3 regions of the Paraburkholderia sp. OAS925 genome follow, and region 3 is predicted to be linked to each of the others. Evidence: riboswitches for the same ligand, from Rfam matches in the RefSeq annotation. Region 3 holds a riboswitch; each other region holds the start of a gene.

Region 1 (9,517 bases), 290 kb from region 3:
AGCGCGCCTGGCCGCGGCACGGCGGTAACGATCCGCCTGCCGGCACTGGACGACGAACAATCGGAGTTGCCCACGAGGCCTCTTCATGGCGTGTGAGCACGCAACCTATCGAAGCGAGGAGAGAACGGTGAAAGCGGTGAAAGCGGTGAAAGGGCTGAATGCGATCCTTATCGGCGCGCTGCTCACGGCGGCGACTCTCGCCGGCTGCACCGGCATGCACGCCGACGTGCATACCGCCACGCCTGCAACTGCACTGCCAGGCGAGCGGACCTATAGCTTCGCGCGCATGCCGACGCAGGGCGCGCAGGGTGCGCAGAGCGACCACGCGCAGATCGAAACCCAACTGCGAGACGAGCTGGCGAAGCAGGGCTTTGCCGATACCGCTGACCGTCCCGCGCACTACGTGCTGTCAGTCGGATACGAAACGCGTCCCGCCGAAATCGGCGTGGATCGCAGCGACTGCACGGCCGGCGATTGCGGTCCGCAGAGCGGCGCACCGTTCTCGCTGTTCGGGGCACGTGCGTATAGGCATACGCTGACGCTGCGTTTTTTCGAGCGCGCGAGCGGACGCGAGATCTACAAAGTGAGCGCGGCCAGCACGGATCGCGACGCCGATCCGCTGCGCGCGACGCCGTCGCTGATCAAAAGCGCGCTGGCTCAATTTCCCTTCGACGCACCGGCCGACTGGCGCGTCAAATTGCGCATGGATAAAGCGCGCGGCGTGCCGGATGTCGTGTCCGTCGAGCCGCTTGAAAAGTAACGCCGCTGCTGCGCTTAGAGGTTCTCAGGCCAGCGGTTTTCGAACACACAATCGGCGAGCGGCATGCGATCCGCCCAACGCTCGGTCTGCAGCATCGGCTCGCTATAGAACCGGTCGACGTGCCCAAGACACAGTATCGCGACCGGCCGCGCGCCTTCGGGCATATGCAGAAGCCGGCGTACCGCATCGACGTCGAAGAGCGACACCCAGCCCATGCCGAGGCCTTCCGCGCGCGCGGCGAGCCACATGTTCTGGATCGCGCACGCGACTGACGCGAGATCCATCTCCGGCAACGTGCGTCGGCCGAAAACGTGCCGCTCGCGGCCGTCCATCAGCGCCATCACGAGCAGCTCGCCGCATTCCAGCATGCCTTCCACTTTCAGCTTCATGAACTCTTCGCGGCGTTTGCCGAGCGCGTCGGCGGTGGCAAGCCGTTCGCTTTCGACGGTTGCATGCAGCGCGGCGCGCAACGCGGGATCGGTGATGCGCGCGATCCGCCACGGCTGCATGAAGCCGACGCTCGGCGCGTGATGCGCGGCGTCGAGGAGACGCTGCAACACGGCGGCATCGACGGGATCGCGCACGAAATGGCGCATGTCGCGGCGTTCGTGGATCGCGCGATAGACCGCATCGCGGTCGGCGTCGTTAAAAGGCTTGGCCATTGAAGAGAGCGGCCGCGAAAGCCGGGTTGGAGGGCCAGTAAGCGTGCATATAAGTTGCGACGATGGAGCCGGCGCGATATAGCGCCTCGCCGGGCGCATCGCCTTGAGGCCGCGTGGCCGAGCGCAGCGGCACTAACGCGGTGCTCACCTTCGAGTAGTGAAACGTGTGACCGGTCATCACGCCATGCAGGCTGTCGATCTGCTGCATGCCGAGCGCGGTGAAACGCGTTTGCATCGTCGCGTGGCCGGGCAGCAGGCCGAGCATCGGCGTGCTGACGCCTTGCGTGTCGGTGAGTCGATCGAGCAGATACAGCATGCCGCCGCATTCGGCGACGAGCGGTTTGCCGTTTGCCACATGCGCGCGGACCGCAGCGGCGCTGCGCATGTTGGCGGCGAGCGCCGCCGCGTGCAGTTCGGGGTAGCCGCCGGGCAGATACACAGCGTCCGTGCCCGCGGGCAACGGCTCGTCGGCGAGCGGCGAGAAGTATTGCACGCGCGCGCCGAGTGCTTCCAGCAGCGTGACGTTGGCCGGATAGATGAACGAGAACGCTGCGTCGCGCGCAATGGCGATCTCCTTGCCTTGCAGAAGCGGCGGCAGCGCCAGCGGCGTGGGCGCGCCGAATTCGACGGCGGGCGGCAGGTCGGCTAACGCCGTATCGGCGAGCGCATCGGCGGCGCGTTCGAGGCGCGCGTCGAGGTCGTCGATTTCGGCCGCTTGATGCAAGCCGAGGTGACGGTCGGGCAATTCGATTTCATCGCTTGCTGCGAGGTGGCCGCACCAGCGCAGCGTCGGTGGCAACGCTTCTTGCAGCATCTGCGCGTGACGCGCCGAGCCGACGCGGTTAGCGAGCACGCCATGAAACGGCACGTGCGGCCTGAAATTCGCGAGCCCGAACGCGACCGCGCCGAAGGTCTGCGCCATCGCCTTCGCAGAAATGACGGCGAGCACGGGCACCCCGAAAGCGCTCGCGAGATCGGCGCTGCTCGGTGTGCCGTCGAACAGACCCATCACGCCTTCGATCAGGATCAGATCGGCTTCGGCCGCCGCCTCGGCAAGCAGATTGCGGCACGCGTCCTGACCGACCATCCACAGATCGAGCGACAACACCGGCGCGCCGCTCGCGTGCGCCAGAATCATCGGATCGAGAAAGTCGGGCCCGGTCTTGAAGACACGCACGCGCCGCCCGAGCCGCCGATGGTAGCGCGCAAGACCCGCGGTGATCGTGGTCTTGCCCTGGCCCGACGCGGGCGCGCTGATGAAGAGCGCGGGGCAGGCGGGCACGTTCAGAACTCCACGCCGCGCTGCGCTTTCACGCCTTGCTCGCGATACGGATGCTTGACGATGCGCATTTCGGTGACGAGGTCGGCGGCTTCGATCAGCGCCTCGGGCGCATGACGGCCCGTCACGACCACATGAAGCATCTCTGGACGCGCGGCGATCACGGACAGCACTTCGTCGAGCGGCAGGTACTCGTACTTGAGCACGGTGTTCAGCTCGTCGAGGATCACCATCTGATAGTCGCCGCTTTCGATCATCCGGCGCGCTTCGTCCCAGCCCTTGCGCGCGGTCGCGATGTCGGCGTCGCGGTTCTGCGTGTTCCAGGTGTAGCCGTCGCCCATCGTGACGAAATCGCAGTTGGCGATGGCGCCGAGAAAGTCGCGCTCCGACGTATGCAGCGCGCCCTTGATGAACTGCACGACGCCAAGACGCATGCCGTGGCCGAGCACGCGCACGGCCATGCCGAACGCAGCGGTCGTCTTGCCTTTGCCGGTGCCGGTGTTGACGATCAGCAGACCCTTTTCGACGGTCGCGTTGGCCTGCTTCTTTTCGTGGCCTTCGCGCCGGCGTTCGGTCATGCGTTGATGCGATTCGGGATCGGTCTTCATGGAAGGTCCTGGTCAGTGAAGGTGGCGCTGCGCGGCAGCGCGTGTTCGGTCGATGCAATCGCCACGGTGACGTCCGCGTGGACGGTTTTGCGAGCGACGAGATAGGGCGTTTGAGCAGCAGCGTGGATCGACGCGCCAAGCAACGCACAAGGTTCGCAGACGCCGTCGACGCCGAGATGCTCGCGCGCGGCCGCCGAGGGCTCGGCGACATGCAGCGCGGCGATCTGCGCACGAGTGAAGAATTGCAGCGGCAACCCGTGGCGCGCGCAGAACGCGAGCAAGCCGGGTTCTTGCGCTTTTGTCTCGATCGAGGCGACGGCCGCGATGTCTTCGAACGCATGCGAGCCGAGCGCTGCGCGCACAGCGTTTTCGATTTCTTCCGCCGACGTCTGCAAGCGGCAACCGATGCCCACGCTAAGCGTTTTCATCGGACATCCTTCGCCAGCGACGCCACGCCGCCGATCACCACGATTGCGGGCGAGCCGAGTCCCGCGCGCGCGACGGCATCGGCGAAATCACCGAGTGTCGCGAGCGCATGCCGCTGCTCGGGGCGCGTTGCGGATTCGATCGCGGCACACGGAGTCTGTGCCGACATGCCCGCTGCCAGCAACGCGCCGACGATGTCGTTTAGCCGCCGCATGCCCATATAGATGACGAGCGTCATGCGCGTGGCGGCGAGCGCGGCCCAATCCGGCTCGCTCGTGCCCGCGCCGTGGCCGGTCACGAACACGACGCCTTGCGCATGATCGCGGTGCGTGACCGGAATGCCGATGGCCGCCGGCGCCGCAATGCCGGCCGTGATGCCGCTGACGATTTCGACATCGACGCCCGCGGCATGCAGTGCCTGTTGCTCTTCGCCGCCTCTGCCGAACACGAAGGGATCGCCGCCTTTGAGTCGCGCGACGCTGCGCCCTTCGTTCAGATGCGCGAGCATTTGTTCGACGATGCCGTGTTGCGGCGTCGACGGATGACCGCCGCGCTTGCCGACATACACGATGCACGCATCGGCGCGCGCAAATTGCAGCACGTCGGGGTTCACCAGATCGTCGACGAGTATCACGTCGGCTTGCGCGAGCGCGCGGGTTGCCTTCAGCGTCATCAGTTCGACGTCGCCGGGGCCTGCGCCGATCAGCCATGCGCGTTTCATCGCGGCATGCGCCGCGTCGGCGCACATGCAATCGCGCAGCGTCGACATACACGCAATGTGATGGAGATTGAAGTCATTCGAAACTGTGCATTCGCGCACGACAGCAAACGCGGATTGCAGACCGCTTCCCTAAGTCGTGCTTGAGCGCCTTCACATCCGTCCCTCGCGGATTCCGGCGGCCGGCGGCGTGACGTTGAGAACGCACGGCCGCCTCCGCGTCTGGCCGGTATCCGGGCTGGCGGCCTCACGCGCTTTGCCTTCCCGCCCACATTCATTCGAATGTGCTGGACAGTGGCACTGAAAACGCATGTGCGGCGCAAAAAATAATCGCGCCGCCGGTCGCTTACCGTTGCGGGGACAGCACAGGTTGAGCGCAAGCGCGCTGCCTGTTTCCCGTTTAACTGCACACGCGAGCGCATGTGCGGGCACCAGACGCGCGCATACGATAGCACACGGCAAGCCCGTCCGATAAGCGCGCCGGGCTTGCGTTTTCTTGACGGCGCAAGGCGCGCGGCCTACACTCGCACGCACTTCTGGTGCTCGTGTGCGCGCTCGTGCGCATGCAGTTAAACGGGAAACAGGGCGCCCGCCTCGCATGGATCGGGTCAACCTGTGCTGCCCCCGCAACGGTAAGCGAAAAGCGACGTCATGGCGGTTTGCATGGCGCCGCGGAGCCGGCTTCGATGTCCACGCGCAAGGCCGCGTCGGCATATCACCACTGGGCGAGAAATCACTCGTCCGGGAAGGGGAAGCGGCGCTTTCGCCAGCCCGGATACCGGCCGGAACACGAAGGGCGAACGCCGCGGGGAAGCGGCGCTGCGCTCATGACCTCATACCCGTATTCTGCGTTTCCCTGGTGTAGCGGCAAGGCCGTCGTGCGTTCCCGCGTTTTGCGATGCGACGTCATGCGCGAAAGCGTGTGATTCGGCCGGCCAGCAGATGCAACTCTCACGGATGGACTCACCATGCAAGTTCAGATGCGCAAGATTCCCGTCACCATCGTCACGGGCTTTCTCGGCAGCGGCAAGACCACGTTGCTGCGGCACATTCTTCGGAATGCGGGCGGCAAGCGCATTGCGGTGATCGTCAACGAGTTCGGCGAGCTCGGCATAGACGGCGAAATCCTCAAAGGTTGCGGCATTGGTTGCGATGAAAACGGCGTCGAGACCGAAGGCCAATTGTATGAACTGGCGAACGGTTGCCTGTGCTGCACGGTCCAGGAAGAGTTCTTTCCGGTGATGGAAAAGCTCGTCGAGCGCCGCGAGCAGATCGACCATGTGCTGATCGAAACGTCGGGGCTCGCGTTGCCGAAGCCGCTCGTGCAGGCGTTCAACTGGCCGCAGATCAAGAACAGTTTCACGGTGGATGCGGTGATTACCCTCGTCGATGGACCCGCTGCGGCAAGCGGCCAATTCGCCGAAAACCCGCTTGCCGTCGACGCGCAACGCAAGGCCGATCCGAATCTCGACCATGAGTCGCCGCTGCACGAATTGTTCGAGGATCAGTTGTCGGCTGCGGATCTGGTGATTCTGAACAAGACCGATCTGCTCGACGAAGCAGGCCAGAACGCGGTCGAAGCCGTGATTCGCGCCGAAATTCCGCCGCAGGTGAAGATCGTGCGCGCGCATAAAGGCGAGCTCGATCTGCATGCGTTGTTCGGGCTTGAAGCGGCGTCGGAGGAAACGATTCACTTGCGCCACGATCACCACGGTTCGGCCGACGACGCCAATCATCATCACGATGAGTTCGATTCGGTGGTCGTGAATGCAAAGGCACAGTCGCGTGAAGCGGTGATCGCCGCGCTGCAAGGACTCGTGGAAAACAACACGATTTATCGCGTGAAGGGTTTCGCGGCGTTGCCGGGCGCGCCGATGCGGCTCGTCGTTCAAGGCGTGGGCCGGCGCTTCGATAGTTATTTCGATCGACGCTGGCAGCAAGGTGAACTGGAAGAACTAGGCGAAGGCGCCGAAAGCCGCTTCGTGCTGATCGGTGAAGACCTCGACCAGGCTGCGCTGCAACGCGCGTTCGACGCCGCGCTCGGCGTCGCAGCCGCTGTCGCCGCGCAACAGACGTAAGCAGGTATAGACACATGCATCTGCTGCGCACCACGCCGGGCGGTTTCGTCGACGATACGCAAGGCGTGATCCGCATTGATCAGCGGCCCGCGGACATCGTCATTCTGAGTTCCGCGGATACGACGCTGTCGTTGCTCGCGAGCGTGTTTCCCCGTCTCGGCGACGGCTTTCCGAGCGTGCGCCTCGCGAATGTCACGTATCTGCGGCAGCCTGCCTCCGTGGACTTTTACGTCGAAGACGTGTTGCAACATGCGCGCGTCGTCGTGGTCGATCATCTTGGCGGCGAGGCGTACTGGCCATACGGCATCGAGCAGGTGGTCGCGCTTGCGGAGCGCAAACAGCAGACGCTCGCGATGTTTTCCGGCGATCTCCAGGAAGATCCGAACCTGCTCGCACGTAGTACCGCCGATGCGGATCTATGCCATCAACTGTGGCGCTATCTGCGCGAAGGCGGGCCGCAAAACGCCGAGGCGTTCCTGCGCTGCATCGCGCATCGCGCTTTAGGATGGGGACGCGAACCGGCGCCGCCGCGCGCGTTGCCTGCCGCGTCGCTCTACCATCCCGCATGCGATACGCCGACTATCGCCGACTGGCAGGCGCGCTGGCGGCATGCCGCGCCCGTTGCCGCGATTCTGTTCTACAAGGCGCATCTTCAGGCGGCCAATACCGCGGTGTTCGATGCGCTGATCGACGCGCTCGAATCAGAAGGCATGAACCCGCTGCCGATCGCGATCACGTCGCTAAAAGATGCGATGAGCCGCGAAGTCGTGCAGTCGTTGTGCGCGCAACATGACGCCGCACTCGTGCTCAACACCACTGCGTTCGCCGCGTCTGCGATCGACGATCCAGAGCCGCTCGCGCTCGCAGGCGATGCGCCGGTGCTGCAAGTGATCCTGAGCGGCGGCAATCGCGACGACTGGGTGAAGGACAACCAGGGTCTCAATTCGCGCGACATCGCGATGCATATCGCGCTGCCGGAAGTGGACGGCCGCATCATCACGCGCGCGATCAGTTTCAAGGGACTCGCCTATCGTTGTCCGCATACGGAAGTCGACGTGGTCCGCTATCAGCCGGATCTCGAGCGCGTGCGTTTTCTCGCTGAACTGAGCCGCCGCTGGTGCCGGCTGCGTTCGCTCGACAACGCCGAGAAGAAGCTCGCGCTGATTCTCGCGAACTATCCGATGAGCGAGGGACGCATCGGCAATGGCGTCGGGCTCGACACGCCGGCGTCGGTGGTCGGCATTCTGTCGATGCTGCGCGACGAAGGTTATCGCGTGGCCGACGTGCCAGAAAACGGCGACGCGCTGCTGAAGAAGCTGACCGAAGGCGTGACGAACGATCCCGTCGTGCGCGATCTGCGGCCCGCTTTGCAAAGCTTTGCGCTTGGCGACTACCTCGCGCATTTCAATGCGCTGCCTGCTCAGACGCGCGATGCGCTGAACGCGCGTTGGGGCTCGCCGGACCAGGACCCGACCGTGCGGCGCGGCCGTTTCATGATTTCGGGCTGGCGCTGCGGTCATGTGTTCGTCGGCATTCAGCCGTCGCGTTCACGTGACCAGGGCGATTACGCGAGCTATCACGACGCCGAGCTGGTGCCGCCGCATGCGTACCTGGCGTTCTATTTCTGGCTGCGTCATCAGTTCGGCATCGACGCAATCGTGCATGTCGGCAAGCATGGCAACCTGGAATGGCTGCCGGGCAAGAGCGTCGCATTGAGCGATACCTGTTGGCCCGATCTGATTCTCGGGCCGATGCCGCATCTGTATCCGTTCATCGTCAACGATCCAGGCGAGGGCAGCCAGGCGAAACGCCGTGCGCAGGCGGTGATCGTCGATCACCTGATGCCGCCGCTCACGCGCGCGGAAAGCTATGGGCCGCTGCAGGATCTCGAGCGCCAGGTCGATGAATACTATGAAGCATTGATGGTCGATCCGCGCCGCTCGAAGCTGTTGCGGCGCACGATTCTCGCGACCATCGTAGAACATAGGCTGCATGAAGAGCTGAGCCTGTCGGAGCCGAACGGCGAGGACGATGAAGATGTGCTGTTGACGCGCGTCGATGCGTGGCTCTGCGAATTGAAAGAGGCGCAGATTCGCGACGGGTTGCACACGTTCGGTCAATCGCCGCACGGCGTGCAACGGCGCGATACGTTGCTCGCGCTGGGGCGCTTTCCCGTCGGCGATGGGCAAGGCGGCAACGCAGGTTTGATCGATGCGTTGGCGCGCGATCTGAACATCGATCGGTTCTTCGATCCGTTGTCCGTCGATTGGTCCGCCGCATGGACGGGTCCGCGCCCCGATGTTCTGCAACGCGTGAGCGACGCGCCGTGGCGGCATTGCGGCGATACGCGCGAGCGTCTGGAACTGCTCGCAGCCGACATGCTTCGAGCAATGTGCGAGGAGCAAGGCGACGCTTCAAACTCGTTTGCCGAAGTCAGCCTGCCGCAAGCATCACGCGTACTCGAACGTTTGCGCGACGACGTGCTGCCGCGGCTCGACGCATGCGGCCCCCAGGAGATGCTGCATCTGAAGCGCGGTCTCGAAGGGCGTTTCGTGCCGCCGGGGCCGAGCGGTTCGCCATCGCGTGGGCGGCCCGATGTGCTTCCCACAGGGCGCAACTTTTATTCGGTCGACACGCGCGCGGTTCCCACGCAAGCCGCCTGGTCGCTCGGGCTCAAGTCGGCTCAGCAATTGATCGAGCGGCATCTGCAGGAACACGGCGATTATCCGCGCGCGATCGGTCTTTCCGTATGGGGCACCGCGACCATGCGTACCGGCGGCGACGACGTCGCGCAGGCGCTTGCGCTGCTCGGCGTGCGGCCGAAGTGGGCGCCGGGCAGCCATCGCGTGACCGACTTCGAGATCATGCCGATCGAAGCGTTCGACCGTCCGCGTATCGACGTCACGTTGCGCGTATCCGGGTTTTTCCGCGACGCTTTCGCCAACGTGATGCACCTGTTCGATGCGGCGGTGCAGGCCGTCGCCGA
Region 2 (9,517 bases), on a different contig from region 3:
GACGAGCTCATCGTGTTGGCCGTGTACATGCCGCCGCACGAACCCGTCGACGGGCACGCGTTCTTCTCGATGCCTTCGAAGTCCTCTTCCGACATGCGGCCCGCCGTGAATTCGCCGACCGCCTCGAACGACGACACGATGGTCAGATCGGTGCCCTTCCAGTTGCCCGGACGGATCGTGCCGCCATACACGTAGATGCCCGGCACGTTCATGCGCGCGAGGCCGATCATGCCGCCCGGCATGTTCTTGTCGCAGCCGCCGATCACGACCACGCCGTCCATCCACTGACCTTGTACGCAGGTCTCGATGCAGTCGGCGATCACTTCGCGTGAGACGAGCGAGTACTTCATGCCTTCGGTGCCCATCGACATGCCGTCCGAGATGGTCGGCGTGCCGAAGATCTGCGGATTCGCGTCCGCGCCCTTGACCGCGGCGACGGCGGCGTCGGCAAGACGCTGCAGGCCGGCGTTGCATGGCGTGATCGTCGAATGGCCGTTCGCGATGCCGATCATCGGCTTGTCGAAGTCTTCCTTCTGATAGCCGAGTGCGTAGTACATCGAGCGGTTCGGCGAACGGGCCACGCCTTGCGTGATGTTCTTCGAACGACGGTTGTATGGCATGGGGAGCTCCAGTCTGTTTGTTTTGCTGGTCGGTCCAGTGTAGTTCGGACGCGTCGGGCAAGAATGCAATTTTGCGAGATGCGTGTCCAATATATTATTGACGGCTTATTAGGTCGTAAAATGTCTTAATCATGCTGCCAGCCGTTCCCGACCTGCGTCAATTGCGCTATTTCGTGACCGTGGCCGAAGAAATGCACTTCGGCCGCGCCGCCGCGCGCCTGTCGATGACGCAGCCGCCGTTGTCGCAGGCAATTCGCGCGCTCGAGGAGACGCTCGGCGTCGAGCTGTTCGCGCGCACCAAGCGCTCGGTGGAGCTGACGCGCGTCGGCGCCGATCTGTTGCCCGAAGTTCAGCGTCTGCTGGCGGGCGCCGAAGGATTGCGGCCGCTTGCGCAAAGCCTCGCGCGCGGGGAGGCGGGCGTGCTCTCGCTGGCGTTCGTATCGACGGCGGATTACGGTTTGCTGCCGCGGCTCTTGCGCGAGTTCGGCGCGCGTTATCCGCGCGTGCGGCTCGAACTGACCGAAGCCACGAGCGACGTGCAGGTGGATGAACTCGTGGCCGGCCGCATCGACGCCGGCCTCGTGATCGCGCCGCTGCCGTCGCGTCATGCGATGCAGCTTTCGTGGCTGCCGATCGAGCGCGAGCCGCTTGTCATCGCGATGTCGACGGAGATGGCGGCGCGGGTCGCGCATGGTGGGGCGCATGGGGCGCATGCCGCGGCGGCCACGGACAGCGCCGGCGAGCCGCACGCCGAATGGCTCGACGCGCCGGTCAGTCTGCGCGAGGTCGCCGACGCGCCGCTCGTCATCTTCCCAAGACGTTTGGCGCCGGGCTTTTATGACATCATTATGGATTGCTACGGCGTCGCGGGGCTCGCGCCGCGCATCGGCCAGGAGGCGATACAGATGCAGACCATCGTGAGCCTCGTGTCGGCCGGCATGGGTGTCGCACTGGTGCCGCAATCGCTGCGTAACCTGCGCCGCACCGGCGTCGTGTACCGGCCGTTGCGCGAGTCCGTGCCCGCCATCGAGACAGGCCTCGTCTGGCGCAGCGCCGAGGTGAGTCCGGTGCTCGCGGGCTTTATCGACATCGCGCGGGCGCATGCCGCCGCTGCTGACACGCAGCCGGCCACGTCACGCATCTAGCGCCACGGCGGCGAACGCATTGCGCGCAAAGCCGTCCAATGCGGGCGGCGTGAGCCGTCCGTCATCCCTACCAACCCGCTTCTGAACCCGAACTGCCCATAACAACACGATGCTCATTCACCCGAACTTCGACCCCGTCGCCATTCACCTGGGGCCGCTCGCCGTGCGCTGGTATGGACTGATGTACCTCGTCGCGTTCATCGCGGCGATCGTCGTCGGCCGGCTGCGGCTGCGCTTGCCGTACGTCGCCGCGCAAGGCTGGACGCCGAAAGACATCGACGACATGCTGTTTTACGGCGTGCTCGGCACGATTCTCGGCGGCCGGCTCGGCTACGTGCTGTTCTACAAGGCGAGCTTTTACCTCGCGCATCCGCTCGACATCTTCAAGGTGTGGGAAGGCGGCATGTCGTTTCACGGCGGCTTTCTCGGCGTGACGTTCGCGATGGTGCTGTTCGCGTATCAGCGCAAACGCTCGTGGCTGCAGGTCACCGACTTCGTCGCGCCGATGGTGCCGACCGGGCTCGCCGCGGGGCGGCTCGGCAACTTCATCAACGGCGAGTTGTGGGGGCGCGTGACCGACCCGTCCGCGCCGTGGGCGATGCTCTTTCCCGGCGCCGCGCCCGACGACGCCGCGTGGCTCGCCGCGCATCCGCAACTCGCCGCGCAATGGCATCTGAACGAAGTGTTCGCGCAATATCACATGCTGCCGCGTCATCCGTCGGAGCTGTACGAGATCGCGCTCGAAGGCATCGCGCTGTTCTTCGTCATGTTCTTCTTCTCGCGCAAGCCGAAGCCGATGGGCGCGATTTCCGCCGTGTTCCTGATCGGCTATGGCCTCGCGCGCTTCACGGTGGAATTCGCACGCGAGCCCGACGACTTCCTCGGTCTTCTCGCGATGGGTCTCTCGATGGGCCAATGGCTTTCGCTGCCGATGATTCTCGCGGGCATCGCGATGCTGGTATGGTCGTATCGGCGCGGCCGCAGCGAAGCGGCTCACGCGTTGCCGTAACGCGCGGCGCGCGTTTTTTTCGGCGCGCGATGGACAGCAAAACGCCACGGGATGCAATGCATGCCCGTGGCGTTTTTGTTTGGCCGAATATCCAGCGAAGTGCCAGCGTATTACTTCATCTGCACCGAGCCTGACACATTCACCGTCACCGTCGACGTGCCGCCTTCTATCGGCACCGGCGCAGCCATTTTCGCGTCCGCGCCCATCGCGCGCGCGCTCATCATCATGACCGGCCGCGGCATCGAGCCGTTGTGCCCGACGTTGACCTCGCGGATCGAATAGCCGCTGTAGCCGAACGCCTGCGCGGACGATGCCGCCTGCTCGCGGAACGACTTGATCGCCTCGCCGGTGAGCTTCTGTTCGGCCACGCGCTGCGCCGCGGGCGACAGCGAGAACTGCACGTTGCCGACCTGCATGATGGAAGCCATTTGCCCCGCGAGCTTCGACGCCGCGGTGAAGTCGTGCGACTCGAGCACGATCTCCGTGCGGCCGCGCCATGCGGAGATGCGCCCGTCACGATCGGTCGACGGATAAATCGAGAACGAACCGGTGCGCGCGGTCACGCCGCTCACACCCTTTGCTTTTTGCAACGCGGAATCGGCACGCTGATTCAGCGTTGACGTGAGCGCCGACGGATCGCTCGCTTCCTGCTCGTAAAAGAGCGTGATGTCGACCACGTCTTGCGGTACGTCCGCGCTCGCTTGTGCATTCAGCGACAGCACGCCGGCCGGTTGATAGGGCACGACGCTCTGCGCGCGCGCAACGGCGGGCGTGAGCGCGAGTGCAGCGGGCGCCGCGCAGACCAGCGCGAAAGCGAGTGCACGTGCGGTGTGTTTCGTCATTATTGGACTCCATGCTTGAACAGGGTTGCGCGCGACGAGGCGAGCGCGACGCAACGGCACGACGCTTGCCGAAGCCGTTTGCGAGTCCGTTAGGCGCTCGTAACCTGAGCTTGGTTCCCTAATTTAACTTTGCTTCAACGTTGCTGCAGCGTTGCGGCAACGTGGGCCGCGCGACGTCAAACGAGCCGCGTCGTGATGAAGCGCCACTCCGCTTCGGTCACTGGCGTGATCGACAGACGGTTGCCTCTCGCGAGCACGCGCATGTCCTTCAGTTCTTCATGCTCGCGCAAGGCCGCGAGCGGAATCAACGGAATCTTCTTCTTGAACACGACGTCGACGAGCAGCCAGCGCGGCGTTTCCTGCGACGACTTCGGGTCGTAATACGGGCTCTTGCTATCGAACTGCGTGGGGTCCGGATAGGCCGTGGACGCAACTTCAGCAAGCCCCGCGATGCCCGGCTCGGGGCAGCTCGAGTGATAGAACAGCACGCCGTCGCCGATCTGCATGCCATCGCGCATGAAGTTGCGAGCCTGATAGTTGCGCACGCCCGTCCACGGCAGCGTGCGGTGCGCGGCGTTGGCGAGATGGTCGATGCTTGCTTCGTCCGGTTCGGACTTCATTAGCCAGTAGCGCATGAATCGAATTGAACGTTAGGGGTTTGAAGAAGCACGGCGCCCAAACAAAAACGGCACCGGACGCAAGTCCGATGCCGTTCCAAATAAGGTCCCCGCCTTAGCCGCTAGGCCGGCATCCTGAACCGGGGGTTCAGAATTGGTCGCAGTTAGCAGCACTTCGGGTACATCAGACAGAGTGACGCGCACGCCCGTGCTACAAATTTCCGCAACCGTGCACATGGCATTGGTTCAAGGAATATATGACCTTGGCGAACCAGGCAGGGAAGCTAAACCGATGAAGCAAAACCGATGACACTGAAACGATTGACTCAAACGTTGGGGACCTGTTCGCCTCGCGCAGTTCGTGCATGCTTCACGAACCTTGCCTGCTTACTTTCCGTTTGAATCCGCAGCCGGTATCAGCACCGGCCGCACTGCTCTCAACATGCTACTTGCAACTTACTGCACGCTGTACTGCTCGATGACAGTACCCAGTTGCTCGTTCATTTGATGCATTGTACGCCGGATTTCTTCAGCGGGAAATGCTTCTCCGTGACGCACGCTTGTTTGCAGCTTAAGCAGTTCGGATGCCAGCGACAGCGCAGCCATGACTGCAATGCGATCCGTGCCGCGCACGTTGCTGTTATTGCGGATCTTCGACATTTCGGCGTCGACTCGCGCGACTGCTTCAAGCAGCGCGCCTTCCGTTTCCGGCGAGCAGGCGAGGCGATAGGGCACGCCGAGAATCGATACTTCGATCTGCTTGGTCGTCATGCATTTTCTCCGTGGCGAGTGGCGTCGCTCTCTGTTTCGACCTCGTGCGGAGCGGGCTCGAGCAGATCGAGCTGGTTGTCCGGCTCGTTGTGCGCACGCGCACGCGGCAATTTTTCGAGGATCGCGTTCAGACGCACCTGCGCGTCGTCGATCTTGGCCGACAGCGCGTCGCGCTCCGCTTGCAGTGCGTCGCGTTCCTCGCGCAGCAGCGCAAGTTCCGTGCGCGTAGCTTCGGCTTCGGCGCGCGACTGCGCGAGTTGCTCTTCGAGCGCGAGGCGCGCTTCATTGTGGCGCTGGCTGATCGCGATCAGCTTGCCGATATTCTGTGAAAGTGTTTCGAGTTCGGTGAGCATGTGCTGCGTCCTCTAAAGACATCGCATTTTAGCGCGGAATGTCGCACGTTCCGACATTTGTCTCGTTTCGAGACGTAACAACCCCGCTTTTTGCAGCCTTTTTTCGACTGAAGAAGAGAAACTACGCGCGTGCCGGAGATCGCGTCGGACAATAGCTCGACCCTGTCCGAATGAATCGCTCTCGCGGCCCGCGTTCTTGACTGACTCAGAGGGCGCTCATACACTGGCCGCACTCTGGTGCCCGCGCGCATTTCATTGTGCGCGCAGTTAAACGGGAAGCAGGCCGCGCCGTTCTACCCGAACGCGCCAACCTGCGCTGCCCCCGCAACGGTAAGCGACCGCATTTCGCGTGCATTGCAGTTCGTCGCATTCGCTGCAGTTCATCGCAGTTCAGTGCTGCGGTACGAATCGTATTTCGAACAGCAGTTCGCGCTTTTGCAGTTCGATCCCCATCGCGTGTTCCGGTTCAACTCGCGAGTGTGCCACTGCGCGTCACGCGTGGGAAGGCGGGATCGAAAGTCGTTAGCCCGGATACCGGCCAGAGGGAGGGGCGCGCGGCGCGAATTGTCAAAAGCGCACGCGCCTCGTTACGCGACGGCCTGCGGGGAAGCGGGCCGCGCACGCCATCCACGGGAAATCTCACTTCATGCTGTCCCCCATCGCCCGCGCGGTGCTGCTCGCTTTTGCCGGGCTGCCCCATCTCGCGCATGCGCAGGCCGCCGCGCCTGCAAACGCCGACGCTTCGTCCACCGCTTCGTCCACTGCATCGTCCACTGTTTTATCGCCCGTCGTGGTGACCGCCGAGCGCGGACCGCAAGCGCTTGCCGATACGATCCCGCAGACGTCGCTATTCGATCAGCAGGACCTGGCCGACACCACCGCAACGGATCTGCCCGGCCTGCTGCAACTCGCGCCCGGCGCGCAAATCTCGCGTACAGGCGGGCCCGGTTCGACGGCGAGCCTTTATTTGCGCGGCGCGTCGTCGACGCAATCGCTGATTCTCATCGACGGCGTGCGCGTCGATTCCGTGAGTCTCGGCACCGCGCAAATCGCGCAGATTCCGCTCGATCAGATCGATCACGTCGAGGTCGTGAACGGCAACGTGTCCGCGTTATACGGCTCGGGCGCGATCGGCGGCGTGGTACAGGTGTTCACGAAAGACGGCGGCGCGCATCCGCCGCGTTTCAATTTCTCTGTGGGCTACGGCAGCTATCACACGCAGACGCAGCAGGTGGGCGCGAACGGCGCATTGGATAAAGACGGCCGCACGACCTTCAGCATTTCGCTCGCGCGCTCGAAAGACGACGGCTTTTCAGCGCTGAATCCAAGCGAGGCGCCCAACGCGAATCCGAACGCGAACGGCTATCTGAACGAGAGCATTTCGGCGTCGCTGCGCCACAAGTTCAACGACCAATGGGACGCGGGCGTCCGCTATCTGCAGTCGAACGGCAACAACAGCTACGACAACGCGTACGGCGCGCCGACCGATCTGAACAACCTCTACACGAAAGTGCGGCAGGTGTCCGCGTTCGCCAACGGCAAGCTGACCGACTGGTGGACCACGCACTTCATCGTGTCCGAAGGCGACGACCGCAGCGTATCGAAGACCAACGGCCTCTACAACGGACGCTTCGATACCGACAACCGGCAATACACGTGGCAGAACGATTTCGCGCTGGCCGCGCAGCAAAAACTGCGCGTGGGCTACGAGCATCTCGATCAGAGCCTCGACTCCGATACGTTCGCCGCGCCCACGCGGCATGTCGATTCCGTCTTCGCGGGCTACACGGCGCGCTTCGGACGCAACCAAATCCAGGCCAACGTGCGGCGCGACCAGTACTCCGATTTCGGCGGAGCGAACAGTTACTATCTCGGCTATGGGTTCGACATCACGCCGCATTGGAAGCTGAGCGCAAGCTATTCGGATTCGTTTCGCGCGCCGAGCTTCGACGATCTGTACTATCCGCTAAGCGGCAATCCGTCGATTCAGCCCGAGCGCAGCCATTCGCTCGAAGCGGCGCTGCAGTACGCGTCGAATGCGTTGGGCGTGATGCGTTTGAGTGCTTTCCAGACGCGTTATTCGAATCTGATCGACTATCAGCAGGTCACGCCGGGCATCTATCTGGCGGAGAACGTGGGGCATGCAAAAGTGCAGGGGCTCGAGGGATCGTGGAGCGGACATGTGGGCAAGACCGATGTGCGCGCATCGGTCACGCTGCAAAATCCCGTCGATCTCGACAACGACGTGGACCTCGTGCGGCGCGCGCGGCGCTTCGCGTCCTTGACGGTGAACCGCAGCATCGCGGGGTGGCGCGTGGGCGGCGAGTGGATCGTGAGCGGCCCGCGCGAGGACAGCAGCGGCAAGCTCGGCGGCTACGGCATCGTGAATCTGTCCGCGCGCTACAACATCACGAAAGCCTGGTACGTGGCCGCGCAAATCCAGAATCTGTTGAACAAGGACTATGAAACGGCCTACTCGTATAACTCGCCGGGGCGCGGTGCGTATGTCACGCTCGGCTGGCAGCAGCAGTGATGCGCGCGCCATGTTGAGAGCGCGCCGATGAGCCGTCATCCAGGTTCCCTGCCCGCCGCATTGCACGCGATGACCGCGAAGCGCGCCGCCGCGATCTGGCTCGTGCTCGCGCTCGCCGCGCTGGTCGTGCTGATGGCGTCGCTCGCGTTGGGCAGCGTCTCGCTCGCGCCCGCGCGCTTGATCGAGGCGCTGTCGCCGCTGCATGCGTCGGCGTCCGCGTCCGGCTCTGCCAGCGCCTCCGACGATCTCGCCGGCGAAATCGTGCGCACGCTGCGCTTGCCGCGCGCATTGGCCGGTTTCGCGTGCGGCGCATTGCTCGCAATGGCCGGTGCGCTCTTGCAAGTGCTGTTGCGCAATCCGCTCGCGGAGCCCTACGTGTTGGGCGTATCGGGCGGGGCCGCGAGCTTCGCGCTGATCGCGATGATCGCCGGCAGCGCGTGGTGGCTCGTCGATGCGTCCGCGTTCGCAGGCGCATTCGTGTCGATTCTGCTCGTGCTCGGTCTCGCGCGCCGCGAGTTGTGGCGCGGCGAGCCGCAGGACACGTCGCCGCGTTTGCTGTTGACCGGCGCGGTCATCGCGGCGGGTTGGGGCGCGTTGATCACGTTGCTGCTGAACCTCGCGCCCGACAATCGTCTGCGCGGCATGCTGTTCTGGCTCACCGGCGACCTCAACGGCAATGCGATGCCGTGGACGGCGCTTGCGGCGCTCGTGGTCGTTGTAGTTGTCATCGTGCCGGTTGCGCCGCGTCTGAACGTGCTTTTGCGAGGCGACGCCGTCGCAGAAGCGCTCGGCGTGGCGGTGATGCCGCTGCGCTTGCGCGTCTATCTCGCGGCCTCGCTCGCGGCGGCCGCAGCGGTGACGACGGCGGGCACCATCGGCTTCGTCGGGCTCGTCGTGCCGCATGTGCTGCGGCTCGCGTTCGGCAACGACCAGCGCATGCTGCTGCCCGCCGCGGCGCTCGGCGGCGGCGTCGCGGTGATGGGCGCGGACCTGATCGCACGCCTCGTGATCGCGCCGGCGCAATTGCCGGTCGGCGTGATTACGTCGATCATCGGCGTGCCGGTGTTTCTGTGGATGCTGCTGCGCGCCCGCCGATGATGCACGCCTCCCATCACACCTCCAACCAGGCTCAGCCCGCGCTCAGCGCGCAACGCGTGACGTTGCGTGCGGGCGCACGCACCTTGCTCGACGCCTTCACGCATACGTTCTATCCCGGCGAGATCTGGTGCGTGGCTGGACCGAACGGCGCGGGCAAGACGACGCTTCTATCGACGTTAGCCGGCTTGAAGCAACCGTCGGCGGGACAGGTCGAACTCGACGGCGTGCCGCTTGCGCACTGGCAGGGTCAACAGCTTGCGCAACGTCGCGCGTTGATGCCGCAAAGCGCGCCCGACGCTTTCAGCGCAAGCGTGCTCGACATCGTCATGCTCAACCGCTTTCCGCATCTGACCGGCTGGGGCTGGGAGCGCGAGGCCGATCGCGAGGCGGCGCACGCCGCGCTCGATGTGCTCGGCCTCACCGAATTCGCCGCGCGCGACGTGCTGTCGCTCTCAGGCGGCGAACGTCAGCGTGTCTCGCTCGCCGGGGTGCTGTGCCAGCAAGCGCCGCTGTTGCTGCTCGATGAACC
Region 3 (9,517 bases):
GGCGTGTCCTTGCCGCGTCGTCGCGCCGTCAAAGCCGGCGCATTGCCGGCCCAGCTACAACGACCTCACGGCCCCGTCTTGTCGAAATCGCGCGTTTCGAGTTCCACCGATTGCCCGCCGTTTTTTTCGAGCACCCGCTTGGTGGCGTTTTCGATCTGCGCGCGGTTCGCCTCGAACGTGCCCACGAGATCGTGCGCCGACGGCCCGCCGTTGCCGAAATGGTCGTTGAGCGCGTCGAGCGATACGCTGCACCAGACGTCCTTTCCGTCGACATTGGCTTCGAAGGCGACGCGCGCAGCCGCCACCACTTCACGGCGTCCGGTGAATTCGATCCTCATAATGATCCTCCATGTGTCGAAAGAATTGCGGGAGTCGCAAGCCTTGTGCCATGACGGCACGCACCGCTTCACTGCAGCACTACGCTGCGAAGATTCCCTGCAAGGTGCATACTCGCTTTCGGCCGCTCGAACGGCCACGCCGACGTCATAGCGCCGACCGTGCATCATGCATCAGCCAGGCACCGCCCGGCAGACGCACCCACTATTCTGATACCAACTTCGCCCCATGTCCCGCCATCCGCAATCGTCGCGTCCTTTGGTCATTGCCGCCGTCATGGCTTCGATGGCGATGGTCGCCATCGAAGCCACCATCGTATCCACCGCCATGCCGCAGATCGTCGCACAACTCGGCGATCTGCATCTGTATAGCTGGGTCTTCTCGTCGTTCCTGCTCGCTCAAACGGCGATGACCGTCGTGTTCGGCAAGCTGGCCGATCTCTACGGCCGCAAGCCGATCATGCTGGCGGGCATCGCGATCTTTCTGATCGGCTCCGTGCTCGCGGGCTTCGCGTGGTCGATGCCGGCCATGATCGCATTCCGGCTGATTCAGGGCGTCGGCGCGGGCGCGATCCAGCCGGTCACGCTGACCATCGTCGCGGACCTGTATCCGGCGCGCGAACGCGGCAAGGTGCAAGGTTATCTCGCGAGCGTGTGGGCGATTTCGGCAGTCGTCGGGCCGATGGTCGGCGGCTTCATCATTCACAACATGTCGTGGGCGTGGATCTTCTGGATGAACGTGCCGATCGGCCTCGCGTCGGCTGCGGGCTTCATCGCGTTCCTGCGCGAGGGTGAGCGGCACGCGCGCCCTTCCATCGACTTCGCGGGCGCAGCGCTCTTCATGGCCGCCATCGCCGCGTTGATGACGGCGCTCACCTACGCGGGCGACGACGACCTCGCGCATGCGTCGATGGCCGGCGCGGCGTTCGTCGTGTGCCTGCTGCTGTTCGTGCTGCAGGAGCGCCGCGCCAGGGAGCCGATGATCTCGTTCGCACTGTGGAGCCGCCGCCCGATTGCCGCGTGCAACGGAGCGACCTTGCTCTCCGGCATGATCCTGATGGGCTCGACCACGTTCCTGCCGATGTACGTGCAAGGCGTGCTGAACCGCTCGCCCGTGATCGCCGGCCTTGCACTGACGATGATGATGGTCGGCTGGCCCGTCGGCGCGACGCTCGCTGCCAAGGTGTTTCACCGCATCGGCCTGCGGCGCATGCTGATCGCCGGCAGTGCGTTCATTCCGGTCGGCGCGGTGCTGCTGCTGTTTCTCGCGCCGGGCGGCTCGCCGCTCGTCGCCGCGTTCGGCTCGCTCATCATGGGCTTCGGCATGGGCACGTCGAGCGTCAGTTGCCTCATCCTGATCCAGGAAATCGTCAAGATGGAGGAGCGCGGCAGCGCCACGGCGTCGAACCTGTTCTCGCGTAATCTCGGCAGCACGCTCGGCGCGACGCTGTTCGGCGCGGTGCTCAACTTCGGGCTGAGTCATTCGGGAGGCAGCGCCGCCGTCAGGTCCGATCAACTGAAAAGCCTGCTGCAAAATCAGGCGGCGAATTTCGGCGGCGGCGACGCGATCCGCATGGTGCTGCATCAATCGCTGCACCTCACGTTCATGTCGATCTTCGCGATTGCGATTTTTGTGGTCGTGCTGCTGACGCTGGTGCCGGCGATCCACATCGGCGCGGAGAAAAAGATGCCGCTGGAGGCGCTGGCGCCGCTGAAAGATTGAAGCTTTGCGATGCGAGCTGCGCGACGGCAAGCCAACGCCGCCGCTTCGCGCCGCCCATGCGCAACGCGTCAGCCCTTCGCGTACAGCGTCGAATCAGCAAACCCTTCCGCCGCCAGCACGTCGCCGACCAGAATCAACGCGGTGCGCTCGATCTGCGTCGACTGCACCTTGCCGAGAATATCGTCGAGCGTGCCGGTGATCTTCTCTTCGTCCGGCCAGCTCGCGCGATAGATCACCGCGATCGGACACGCGCCGCCGTAATGCGGCCGCAATTCGTCGACGATACGCGCAAGGTGCCGCACGCCCAGGTGAATCGCCATCGTCGCACGATGCCGCGCGAGATCGGCAAGTTGCTCGCCTTCGGGCATCGCGGTTTTCGTCGCGTAGCGCGTGAGAATGAGCGTCTGCGAAACGCCGGGCAACGTCAGCTCGCAACCGAGCGCGGCCGCGCTGGCAGCGGTCGCCGTCACGCCCGGCACGATCTCGTAGGGAATCGCGAGTTCGCGCAGTCTGCGAATCTGTTCGCCGATCGCGCCATACAACGACGGATCGCCCGAATGCACGCGCGCCACGTCCTGGCCTTTATCGTGTGCGCGTTTCAGCAAGGCCACGATCTGATCGAGATCGAGCTCGGCGGTGTTGACGACCTCGACCGCCGAATGTCCTTCCAGCACCGCAGCCGGCACCAGCGAACCCGCATACAGAATCACCGGACAACGACGCACGAGGCGCTGCCCTTTCACCGTGATTAGTTCGGGGTCCCCAGGACCCGCGCCGATAAAAAACACCGTCATTCAAAGCTCCATGATTGATGCAGACCATTCAGTGCGACCGAGGCAGCGCTTCGAGCAAACTGGCGGCGCTGTCAAACTCGCGATCCACCGCGGGCAATGACGGCCGGCGCAGCATCACAACCGGCAAGCGGCGCTCGCGTGCGACTTCGAGCTTCGCCTCGGTCGCGCTGCCGCCGCTATTCTTGCTGACGAGCACGTCGAAGCGTTGCAGCGCGAACAGCGCGCGTTCGCCTTCCAGCGTGAACGGTCCGCGCGCTGCGAGTACGCGGGCGCGTGCGGTATCGGCGTGCGAGTCCAGACAGCGCACGAACCAGAACTGATGCGCGGGAATCTCGTCGAGATGCGCGAGCGGTTCGCGTCCAAGCGTGAAGAGCGGCCGCGCGAATGGCGCCAGCGCCGCCGTGAGTTCGTCCCAGTCAGCGACCATGCGCCAGTCGTCGCCGGCTTGCGGCTGCCAGGCGGGCCGGCGCAGCGCCCAGCACGGCACGCGCGCGGACCTGGCCGCCTGCGCCGCGTTCGAGCTAATTTGCGCCGCGTACGGATGCGTCGCGTCGATCACGAGGCCGATCGCTTCCTGTTCGATATAGCGCTGCATCCCTTCACTGCCGCCGAAGCCGCCCACGCGCACTGCGCAGCACAGATCGTCGGGCACCTTGCCGAGTCCGGCAAGACTGTAGACGTCGTGCGCAGCAAGCTGCCGCGCGATGCGCAACGCGTCGCCGGTGCCGCCGAGCAGCAGAACCCGCGTCATCGCGCCGCTCCGATCAGATTGCCCTGGCGGTCGATCGCGAATGTCTCGACGCTCACCTGCGGCGGCACGATCTCGCGCGCCACGCGAAGCGCATGTTCGCAGACGATGTCGGCGAGCGGCACCTGTTGCGCATGCGCGAGCGCGACGGCCTGCTGACTCGTGTTGGCCGCGCGAATCGCGGCCTGCAACGCGTCGTTCGCGCCGTGTTCGGCGGCCCATGCGGCGAGCCGTTCGAGGTCGATGCTCGAGTTGCGGCTATGCAGATCGAGGTGGCCCGCCGCGAGCTTGCTCAGCTTGCCGAAGCCGCCGCAAATGCTCAGCCGCTCGACCGGCGCGCGCTTCATATGCTTGAGCACCGCGCCGACGAAATCGCCCATTTCGATCAACGCGATGTCGGGCAAGCCGTAATGCGCGCGCATCGCGTCTTCGCTCGCGTTGCCGGTGCAGGCGGCGACATGCGTATAGCCGTTCGCGCGCGCGACGTCGATGCCTTGATGAATCGACGCGATATACGCCGAGCACGAGAACGGGCGCACGATGCCGGTCGTGCCCAGAATCGACAGCCCGCCGAGAATGCCGAGCCGCGGGTTCATCGTCTTGAGCGCGAGCGCTTCGCCGCCCTCGACGCCGATCGTCACTTCGAAGCCGCCGCGATAGCCGTGCTCGGCGGCGAGTTCGGCGAGGTGCGCGGTCATCATCTGACGCGGCACGGGGTTGATCGCGGGCTCGCCGACCGCGAGCGTCAGTCCGGCGCGCGTGACGGTGCCCACGCCCGGTCCGGCGCGAAACACCACGCCCGCTTCCGCGACGAGGCGCACGCGCGCGAACACCACGGCGCCGTGCGTGACGTCGGGATCGTCGCCGGCGTCCTTGATCGTGCCGGCCTCGGCGCCGTCGTCGGTCAGGCGGCAGAACACGAGCGGCATCGGCACATGCTGGCCCTTCGGCAACACGATTTCGGCGATGTCGCTGACCACGCCCGCGAGCAGCAGACGCGCCGCCGCCAGCGACGTCGCGGTGGCGCAACTGCCTGTCGTGTAGCCGCTGCGCAGCGGCGCGGGTTGTTCGGCGGTCTCGTCGCGCATCGCGGTCAGGCGGAGCGTTCGGGCTCTGTGGGCGACTTGCAGCGCGCTCGGCGCTTGAAGACTTCACCACATCGAGCAAGGTGATCGGCAGCGCCTGCCGCCACGTATCGAATCCGCCGAGCGGTTGTGCATCGGCAAGCGCAATGCGCGTCAGCGTGCCGCCATGCTGTTCGCGCCATGCGGCAAGCGCCGCCTCGCCTTGCAACGTCACGGCGTTGGCGACCAGCCGGCCGCCGTCGCGCAGACTCGCCCAGCACGCGTCGAGTACACCCGGCACCGTCACGCCGCCGCCGATGAACACCGCATCCGGCGTCGGCAGCCCGTCGAGTGCTTCAGGCGCGCGGCCCGCGACGAGTTGCAGACCCGGCACGCCCAACGCGTCGCGATTGTGTTCGATAAAGCGCTGCCGCTCCGCGTGCGCTTCAATGGCAATCGCGCGGCAAGCCGGATGCGCGCGCATCCATTCGATGCCGATCGAGCCGCTGCCCGCGCCCACGTCCCACAGCAATTCGCCGGGCGTCGGGGCGAGGCGCGCGAGCGTGATCGCGCGCACATCGCGTTTGGTCAACTGGCCATCGTGGCGAAACGCGTCATCGGGCAAGCCGCAAGTGAGCGGCAGACGCGGCGCGCCATCCGTCGCGCGGCATTCGAGCGCGATCAGGTTCAGCGCGGCAACGTCGCGCGCGGACCACTGATCCGCGCGGCCGTCGATGCGCCGCTCCGCGTCGCCGCCGAGATGTTCGAGCACGGTCATGCGCGTCGCGCCGAAGCCGCGCGCGTTCAGCAGCGCGGCGAGCGCCGCGGGCGTGCCGCCGTCCGCGCTCAGCACGAACACGCGCGCGCCGTCACGCAGATGCGCATTCAGCGTCGGCAGCGGCCGGCCGACCAGCGACACGACGGCCGCATCCTGCAACGGCCAGCCAAGCCGGGCGGCGGCCAGCGATAACGACGAAGGTGCGGGCAGCACGCGCAACTCGTCGGCCGGCAACTGCCTGGCCAGCGTCGCGCCGACGCCGAACAGCATCGGATCGCCGCTCGCCAGCACGCAGACGGAGCGGCCGCGCTCGGCGAGCAACGGCGCGAGATCGAACGGACGCGGCCACGCGGCGCGGCGCGCGGCGAGCCGCGCCGGCAGCATCGACAGATGACGCTCGCCGCCGTAAATCGCCGACGCCTCCAGCAACGCACGCCGCGCGGGCCGTCCCAAACCGGCGAAGCCGTCGTCGCCGATGCCCACTACCGTCAGCCACGCCGGCATGCATCCTTCCTCATGATGTCTCTCAAAACAATGCGCTGCGCCACGCCGGTCAAAGCGTCCAGCCTCGTTGTGCTATCCGAAAAAAGGCATAATACAGCCGCCGGTGCCCTTCGGGGCCTAAGAGGGAACACAGCGGGGAAACCATCGCCGCTGCGGCTGCCCCCGCAACTGTATGCAGCGAGTCCGCCTGCGCTAAGCGCCACTGGTTCGACCGGGAAGGCCGCGGCGGACGACGACCTGCGAGCCAGGAGACCTGCCGGCGAGACTGTTCGTGCCAGCCAACATCGGGCGGGGTGTACCGATGCCGCAGCCAAGCCGCTTTATCGCTTGCTCGGGCCGTCGCGCGACGCTAACCGCGGTGTCCGTCTTGAATCGAGCTTCTCCCTCCTCCACTGTATTGCCTGACGCGGCTTTCGCGCTGCGGCCCTCGGCGTGTCCGGGGCTCCTGCGGATCGTCGCCGCGCGCGACGGCGGCATCTGCCGGATCAAGCTGCCGGGCGGCGAACTGAGCGCGGCTCAGGCCCACGCAATCGCGGATGCGAGCACGCGGCACGCGGCGGGCGTGATCGAGTTGACGAACCGCGCGAATCTGCAACTGCGCGGCGTTCGTGGCGGCGAGGAAGCGGCGTTGATTGCGGCGTTGGTCGATGCGGGGCTTGGGCCTTTGGCGGAGGCTTCTACTTCTTCTGAAGAAAAAGCCGACACCAGGTCTTCCGCCGCCCTCACCGCTTCAGCCGCCGACGACATCCGCAACGTGATGATCAGCCCTGCCGCAGGGCGCGACCCCTCCGCGCTTTTCGACACAAGGCCGCTTTGCACGACTTTGCTCGCGCTCTTGCAAAGCGACGCGCGTTTTGCGGCGCTGTCGCCGAAATTCGCACTGCTCGTCGACGGCGGCGAGCGTCTTGCGCGGCTCGATCATCCGCATGACGTGTGGCTCGCGGCATCGCAGGATGGTTCCGGCGAGATCCGCTTCGTGTTCGGCCTCGCCGGTTGTCCACCGGTTGCTGCGACGAATTCGGCGACGATTGATGCAGGCGCACTCGCCGCCGTGCTGCCGTCGCAAGTTCCGGCGCTGGTGCGGGCGCTGCTGCATACGTTTCTCGATCTCGCCGCCGACTCCGACACGACCCGCATGCGTCAGCTGCTCGCCGAACATTCCGCCGACGCAATCCTGCGACACGCGCAAACCTACGTCGATTTCCCGTTGGCACGCGACGCAGCGCTCGCCGAGTGGCAGCGCAGCACGCCCGCCGATGCCACGCTGCGCGTCGGCGCTCACGCGCAGCGTATCGCGGGAACGTGGCACGTCGGCGGTCAACCGCTGCTCGGCCGCATCGACGCAACCGCGCTGCATGGCCTCGCTTCGCTGGCGCGGCAACACGCGAACGGCGCGCTACGCATCACGCCGTGGCAAAGCGTTCTACTGCCCGACATCGCCACACATGCCGTGCCCGCCGTGCTTGCCGCGCTAAAAACGCTGGGCTTTGCATGCGATCGCAACGACCCCGCTTCACGCCTCATCGCGTGCGCCGGTTCCACCGGCTGTGCAAAAAGTCTCGCGGATACCAAAGCCGACGCGCTCGCGCTCGCGAAGCGCCTGCCCGCGGGCGTCGACGTACACCTGAGCGGCTGCCCGCGCTCCTGCGCCGCCGCGCATTGCGCGCCGTTCACGCTGCTTGCCGCGGCGCCCGGCCTCTACGATCTTTACCGGCGCGACGCACAGCCGGGTTTCGGCGAATGCGTCGCGCGCCGACTGACGATCGCACAAGCCGCCGACACCCTCGCGCAACTCGCCCAAGCCGGACAGACGCACGCCCAGGGCGCACGACCAGAATGCCCGACTCAAATGAGTGATACCGATGCTTGATTACATTCGCGACGGTCAGGAGATCTATCGCCAATCCTTCGCAACGATCCGCGCCGAAGCCGATCTGTCGCGCATCCCCGCCGACCTCGAAAAGCTCGCGGTGCGCGTGATCCACGCGTGCGGGATGGTCGACGTGATCGGCGATCTCGCGTTCTCGCCGAATGCCGGCACGGAGGGGCGTCTCGCGCTCGCGCAAGGTGCGCCGATTCTCTGCGACGCCGGCATGGTCGCGCAAGGCATCACGCGCGCGCGCCTGCCCGCGAACAACGACGTGATCTGCACGCTCACGCACGAAGCGGTGCCGGACCTCGCGCGCGAACTCGGCAACACGCGCTCGGCCGCCGCGCTCGAATTGTGGCGTCCGCGTCTTGCGGGCAGCGTCGTCGTGATCGGCAATGCGCCGACCGCGCTGTTTCATCTGCTCGACATGCTCGATGCCGGCGCGCCGAAACCCGCGCTGATTCTCGGCTTTCCGGTCGGCTTCGTCGGCGCGGCGGAATCGAAAGCCATGCTCGCGGGCGACAGCCGCGGCGTGCCGTATGTCGTCGTGCATGGCCGCCGCGGCGGCAGCGCGATGGCCGCCGCCGCGGTCAACGCGCTGGCGACGGAGGTCGAATGACCGCCGCGCCGCAACGTGCAGGGCGTCTCTTCGGACTCGGCGTGGGTCCGGGCGATCCCGAACTCATCACGCTCAAAGCACTGCGTCTCCTGAAGGCCGCGCCGGTGGTCGCGTACTTCGTCGCGAAGGGCAAGAAGGGCAACGCGTTCAGCATCATCGAGGCGCATTTGCACGACGCGCAGCAGCATCTGCCGCTCGTCTATCCGGTGACAACGGAGGCGCTCGAGCCGCCGCTTTCGTACGAAGCGATCATCGCGGATTTCTACGACACGGCCGCGCAGATCGTCGGCGGACATCTGGACGCGGGGCGCGACGTCGCGGTGATCTGCGAAGGCGATCCGTTTTTCTACGGCTCGTATATGTATCTGCACGACCGGCTCGCCGCGCGCTACGAGAGCGAGGTCGTGCCGGGCGTGTGCTCGATGCTCGGCGGCGCGGCCGTGCTCGGGGCGCCGCTCGTCTATCGCAACCAGAGCCTGTCGGTGCTGTCGGGCGTGCTGCCCGAAGACGAACTGCGCCGCCGTCTCGCCGATGCCGACGCCGCCGTTGTGATGAAACTCGGCCGCAACTTCGACAAGGTGCGGCGCGTGCTCGGCGATCTCGGCCTCGCGCATCGCGCGCTGTACGTCGAGCGCGCGACGATGGGCAATCAGCGCATCGTGCCGCTCGCCGAAGTCGATCCGATGGCGTCGCCGTATTTCTCGCTGCTCGTCGTGCCGGGGGAAAAATGGCAAGGATGATGCCGCCCGCCATCGTGATTCTGGGCGTGGGCGCGTTGGACACGGCGCGGCGCATTCAGGCGCTCACGGCCGGTTCGCAGGTGCATGCGCTGCAAGGACGCGTGCAGGCCGACGTCGCTTATAGCGAACTCGGCGCGCATCTGCGCGAGCTGTACGCGCGCGGCACGCCGATCATCGCGCTGTGCGCGGCCGGCATCGTGATTCGCTGCGTCGCGCCGCTCTTGTCGAACAAGGGCGCGGAGCCGCCGGTGCTGGCCGTCGCCGAAGACGGCAGCGCGGTCGTGCCGCTGCTCGGCGGCCTTGCCGGCGTCAACGTGATGGCGCGCGACATCGCGGCCGCGC

What was found. A riboswitch is a leader RNA that binds a small molecule or an ion and turns the genes downstream of it on or off. The one in region 3 is predicted to bind cobalamin.
Region 1: another riboswitch for cobalamin. It lies ahead of cobA (uroporphyrinogen-III C-methyltransferase); the one in region 3 lies ahead of cobG (precorrin-3B synthase).
Region 2: another riboswitch for cobalamin. It lies ahead of ABIE53_RS06040 (TonB-dependent receptor domain-containing protein); the one in region 3 lies ahead of cobG (precorrin-3B synthase).

The regions. Positions count from the first base shown of each region.
Region 1 covers NZ_JBEUNO010000002.1:2,537,760-2,547,276, reverse strand. Annotated here, with positions in the region: partial or broken gene ABIE53_RS30120 (CHASE2 domain-containing protein) at 1-96, shown strand, start outside; gene ABIE53_RS30115 (DUF4136 domain-containing protein) at 86-760, shown strand; gene bluB (5,6-dimethylbenzimidazole synthase) at 775-1,422, opposite strand; gene ABIE53_RS30105 (cobyrinic acid a,c-diamide synthase CobB) at 1,406-2,704, opposite strand; gene cobO (cob(I)yrinic acid a,c-diamide adenosyltransferase) at 2,707-3,309, opposite strand; gene ABIE53_RS30095 (cobalamin biosynthesis protein) at 3,306-3,737, opposite strand; gene cobA (uroporphyrinogen-III C-methyltransferase) at 3,734-4,456, opposite strand; cobalamin riboswitch at 4,661-4,904, opposite strand; cobalamin riboswitch at 4,974-5,254, shown strand; gene cobW (cobalamin biosynthesis protein CobW) at 5,422-6,531, shown strand; gene cobN (cobaltochelatase subunit CobN) at 6,546-9,517, shown strand, end outside.
Region 2 covers NZ_JBEUNO010000001.1:1,383,652-1,393,168, forward strand. Annotated here, with positions in the region: gene ilvD (dihydroxy-acid dehydratase) at 1-620, opposite strand, end outside; gene ABIE53_RS06005 (LysR family transcriptional regulator) at 752-1,765, shown strand; gene lgt (prolipoprotein diacylglyceryl transferase) at 1,875-2,774, shown strand; gene ABIE53_RS06015 (SIMPL domain-containing protein) at 2,885-3,616, opposite strand; gene ABIE53_RS06020 (EVE domain-containing protein) at 3,793-4,251, opposite strand; RNA gene ssrS (6S RNA) at 4,337-4,518, opposite strand; gene ABIE53_RS06030 (cell division protein ZapA) at 4,690-5,004, opposite strand; gene ABIE53_RS06035 (hypothetical protein) at 5,001-5,357, opposite strand; cobalamin riboswitch at 5,576-5,914, shown strand; gene ABIE53_RS06040 (TonB-dependent receptor domain-containing protein) at 6,004-7,890, shown strand; gene ABIE53_RS06045 (FecCD family ABC transporter permease) at 7,918-8,988, shown strand; gene ABIE53_RS06050 (ABC transporter ATP-binding protein) at 8,985-9,517, shown strand, end outside.
Region 3 covers NZ_JBEUNO010000002.1:2,252,707-2,262,223, reverse strand. Annotated here, with positions in the region: gene ABIE53_RS28895 (DUF1488 family protein) at 66-338, opposite strand; gene ABIE53_RS28890 (MDR family MFS transporter) at 565-2,058, shown strand; gene cobM (precorrin-4 C(11)-methyltransferase) at 2,127-2,852, opposite strand; gene ABIE53_RS28880 (cobalt-precorrin-6A reductase) at 2,881-3,603, opposite strand; gene ABIE53_RS28875 (cobalt-precorrin-5B (C(1))-methyltransferase) at 3,600-4,688, opposite strand; partial or broken gene cbiE (precorrin-6y C5,15-methyltransferase (decarboxylating) subunit CbiE) at 4,729-5,946, opposite strand; cobalamin riboswitch at 6,031-6,221, shown strand; gene cobG (precorrin-3B synthase) at 6,305-7,816, shown strand; gene ABIE53_RS28860 (precorrin-8X methylmutase) at 7,809-8,435, shown strand; gene ABIE53_RS28855 (precorrin-2 C(20)-methyltransferase) at 8,432-9,175, shown strand; gene cobJ (precorrin-3B C(17)-methyltransferase) at 9,172-9,517, shown strand, end outside.